DNA from 2 places in the Arthrobacter sp. D3-18 genome. Region 1 is predicted to be linked to the other one. Evidence: predicted binding sites of a transcription regulator. Region 1 holds the regulator's gene; the other holds the start of a gene.

What was found. Region 1 encodes HrcA, which represses chaperone genes, less so after heat shock. Its sites were predicted from a motif close to TTNGCACTCGNNNNNNNCGAGTGCNAA; they were not measured.
Region 2: groL (chaperonin GroEL) is a predicted target of HrcA. The motif match lies at 1,215-1,241, and genes of this name have one in related genera.

Annotation. Positions count from the first base shown of each region.
Region 1 is NZ_CP096440.1:2,201,811-2,204,011, reverse strand. Features, by position in the region: gene dnaJ (molecular chaperone DnaJ) at 1-514, opposite strand, end outside; gene hrcA (heat-inducible transcriptional repressor HrcA) at 565-1,572, opposite strand; gene M1D89_RS12380 (DUF3097 domain-containing protein) at 1,765-2,201, shown strand, end outside.
Region 2 is NZ_CP096440.1:3,515,768-3,517,968, reverse strand. Features, by position in the region: gene M1D89_RS18265 (DUF3263 domain-containing protein) at 1-41, shown strand, start outside; gene M1D89_RS18260 (LytR C-terminal domain-containing protein) at 91-723, shown strand; gene M1D89_RS18255 (cold-shock protein) at 897-1,100, shown strand; gene groL (chaperonin GroEL) at 1,425-2,201, shown strand, end outside.

The DNA of each region.
Region 1 (2,201 bases):
GGACAGCCCGCTGTACCTGGCCGCTGCCACCGCATATGTCGCAACGTTCCGGGTGGGTGCCCGGTCGGCAGCAGCTGCCGTCACAGGTGGGGCAAACAACGGCAGTGTCCACTTCAAGCTTCTTGTTGACGCCGAACACGGCGTCCTTCAGGTCGATGCGGACGCTGATGAGTGCGTCCTGGCCGCGACGGACACGCGAGGCCGGACCACCGTGGCCGCCACCGCCACCAAAGAAGGTGTCGAAGATGTCCTGGAACGCGAAACCCTGACCGGAGTAGCCGCCACCGAAACCGTTGTCGGTACCGTTCTCATTGCCAGTGGCATCGTAGACCCGGCGCTTCTGGGGGTCGGATAACACTTCGTAAGCGTGGGTCACGGCCTTGAACTGTTCCGCGACATCTTCACCGGGGTTTACGTCGGGGTGCAGTTTCCGCGCCAACTTGCGGTACGCCTTTTTGATCTCTTCCCCGGTGGCTTCCGGCGAGACTCCCAAAACGTCATAGTGGCTGCTCAAAGTCGGTATCTCTTCCTTGTTGTACTGCGGATGTTTCCTCGGACCGGTTTTCAGCCGCCGAGAATGCGGGAAAGGTAACGGGCCACGGCGCGGACGGCTGCCATGGTGGTGGGATAGTCCATGCGTGTCGGACCGAGAATCCCCACCTTGGCGCCGGAGCCATAGCCGGTAGCCACGACGGACGCCTCAGCTAAGCCGTCGTACGGATTTTCACGTCCAATGCTCACGGTGACACCGCGGGGATCATCCCCCATGTCAGACAACAACCGGAGCATGACAACTTGTTCCTCGAGTGCCTCCAGCACAGGGCCGATGCTCAAGGGGAAGTCCACATTGGAGCGGGCCAGATTGGCCGTTCCTGCCATCAGGATGCGCTCTTCGCGGCTGGTGTCACTGAGTGATTGCAGCCCCTGAGCCAACGTCTGCGCCAAGCTGCGGAGGTCAGGTGGACACAGGGCGACTACCGATGGAAGCACTTGCGGCAAAAGAGCCATCTGGGTGGCGGCGATGCTGCCAAGGAAGCGGGACCTCAGGAGCATCAGCGCCTCATTACTCACGTCAGAGCCGGCGTCGATGACCTTCTGCCCAACGCTGCCCGTATCTGCAATGAGGACAACAAGCACCTGCTTTGGAGCCAACAAGACGAATTCCACGTGCCGGACCAGCGCACGATTCGAATGCGGATACTGCACCACGGCTACCTGGTTGGTCAGCTGCGACAGGAGTCTTACGGTGCGCTCCAGGATGTCATCAACATCATCCGGGCCCTCAAGCAACGAGTGGATCGCCCTGCGTTCGGCCGCCGAAAGCGGTTTTACCTGGGAAATGCGGTCAACGAATAAGCGGTAGCCCTTGTCCGTTGGGATGCGGCCCGCGCTGGTGTGGGGTGCTGCAATCAGGCCTTCCTCTTCCAGGACAGCCATGTCGTTCCGGATGGTGGCACTGGAAACGCCGAGATGGTGACGCTCCACGAGGGCCTTCGATCCAACAGGTTCCCTGGAATGCACGTAATCCTCAACGATGGCACGCAGCACCTCAAGCTTGCGCGGCTCACTCATTGCTCCACCTCCTGACGACTGCCTTGGTCCCTACGACCGGTCTACGCGGGATCTCAATCGGACCTCCACACTTAGCACTCAACATGCCCAAGTGCTAACAAGTCTAGTATGAGCCACCCCGTTGCTAGCATTGAAACCTCCCGTGGACGGGTTCCGCCCGCGCCATAAACCAGCACAAAAGGTAGGAATCCCTTGGCTTTCGACAATTGGGGTCCGCAGGACCTGTCCGCTCCCGGCAAAAAGCAGCTGCCGGAAGTGGCTGTACAGCGGGGAATGGTCCTCGAAGACGTGCAGTCGGGCTGGGTGGGCGAAGTCACCCGTGTGGAGAAATCAGGTGGAATGCACGTTGTCTCCCTTGAAGACAGGCGTGGAAAGACCAAGTCATTCCAGCTGGGATTCGGGTTCCTTCTGGAAGGGCAGGCCATCCGGCTGATGCCCCCTGCCACTCGCCCTGCCGCCTCTGCCGCTCCTTCCAGCCGGACAGCGTCCGGCTCCGTGAGGGTACAAGGCCAACGTGCCCAGGTGGCCAAAGCCAGCCGCATTTGGGTGGAAGGAAAGCACGACGCCGAGCTCGTCGAGAAGGTCTGGGGTGACGATCTCCGTGTGGAGGGCATCGTCGTGGAGCCATT
Region 2 (2,201 bases), 1.3 Mb from region 1:
AGCGTGCGAGGACTGCACGTCGCTTGGGGTCCGACGCGTAAATCGCCAGGCTGATCTGTCAGCAGCAACCAGCAAGGACACCGCTTCACCATGACCAAATATGCCAAGGACGAATTCGACCAGGTTCCGCAGAACACGTCCCGCCAAGGCGTTCACCGCGACGCCCAAGAGACTGCACGCCCCACTCTGTGGCCTGTTCTGACCGTTGGGGCAGTGGCCCTGGTGCTCGGGCTGGTGGCCTTCCTGATCCTCCCCAACCTTGGACTGGTAGCACCCAGCGCTTCGTCCAACACCACGACGTCGGCACCCCTGCAGACGTCTGCGGCACCGTCCGCTGCCCCCACTGAATCCAGCAGCGCGCCCCCCGCTTCCAGTGAACCCAGCACCGAGCCCAGCACCGAACCGACGCCGTCGGAAACTCCTTCTGCCACTCCGACATCGGCTCCCGTGGATAAGGCCACTCCTGTGGCTGTCTACAACGGCGCCGGGACGGCAGGATTGGCCGGGCGGGTGGCTGGCCTCGTCCAGGGCGACGGTTGGGCGCTCAGCACCGTAGGAAACTGGGGCGGACTGCCGCAGCAGACATCCGTGATCTTCTACAACGCTCCGGAGCAGAAGGCCAACGCGGAGGCGCTGGGTACCCTGCTGGGCATCCAGACCATCGTTGAAACGCCTGAGGTTCAACAGCCACTTGTGGTTGTGGCCGGGCCCGGATACCAGTAGGCATCGGGCCCCGTTCCCGAGCCGAAAAGCCCCAACTCGGTTAAGCCTCAATAACAAAAGTGGTGCCCTGCCCCTCCACGGCAGCGCGGCGCTAGTGACAGTGGTTACAGTGGATTAATTCCGGTACGGAGATCCCGGCTACCGGTCTTGGCTACTGCGAAAGTGTGGGCATCATGGCTCTGGGAACCGTCAAATGGTTCAATGCCGAAAAAGGTTACGGCTTCATCACTGTGGATGAATCCGGCGACGACGTCTTTGTGCACTGGTCCGCCATCCAGATGGATGGCTTCCGCGCCCTCGAAGAAGGACAGCGGGTTGAGTTTGAACTAGGGGAGGGCCAGAAGGGTCCGCAAGCCGAAGGCGTCCGCGTCGCGTAGTTCGTTCGCGGCGTCTGCGCCAATTTCCGTCAGCCTACGGCTGAAAGCCCTTCGTTTATAGAGCAAAGTGGCATCTCTGCTTGCACTCTCCCCGGTCGAGTGCTAATTATTGATTTAGCACTCCTATGGTTCGACTGCTAAGTCCGGCCCGGTTGATCCCGGCGGCGGACAGGCATCGGACCGGCGGAGGATCAAGAAACACCTTGGTGGGGTGAGGTCCGGAGCGCGGGGCATACAGAGGCCGCAAGCGAAAGACCGTCCGTCGCGGGCACCCCATCTGACAGGTACCTTCTTAACGACTGTCCCGAAAGGACTACCGCCGTTATGGCCAAGATCATTGCATTTGATGAAGAGGCACGCCGCGGCCTCGAGCGGGGCCTGAACATCCTCGCAGACGCCGTCAAGGTCACCCTCGGCCCGCGTGGACGCAACGTCGTCCTCGAAAAGAAGTGGGGCGCCCCCACGATCACCAACGATGGTGTTTCCATCGCCAAGGAGATCGAGCTGGACGATCCTTACGAGAAGATCGGTGCAGAACTGGTCAAGGAAGTTGCCAAGAAGACGGATGACGTCGCTGGCGACGGTACCACCACTGCAACCGTTCTCGCCCAGGCACTGGTGAAGGAAGGGCTGCGCAACGTTGCCGCCGGCGCCGACCCGCTGTCCCTCAAGCGCGGTATCGAGAAGGCTGTTGAGGCAGTCATCAGCGAACTGCTCGCCTCCGCCAAGGAAATCGAAACCAAGGAAGAGATCGCAGCTACGGCTTCCATCTCCGCCGGTGACCCGGAAATCGGCAGCCTCATCGCCGAAGCCCTGGACAAGGTGGGCAAGGAAGGCGTCATCACGGTCGAGGAATCCAACACCTTCGGCCTGGAGCTCGAACTCACCGAAGGTATGCGCTTCGACAAGGGTTACATCTCCGCTTACTTCGTTACTGACGCAGAGCGCCAGGAAACGGTCCTCGAAGACCCGTACATCCTGATCGTCAACTCCAAGATCTCCAACGTGAAGGAACTCGTCACGGTTCTGGAGAAGGTCATGCAGTCCAACAAGCCGCTGCTGATCATCGCCGAAGACATCGAGGGCGAGGCCCTGGCCACC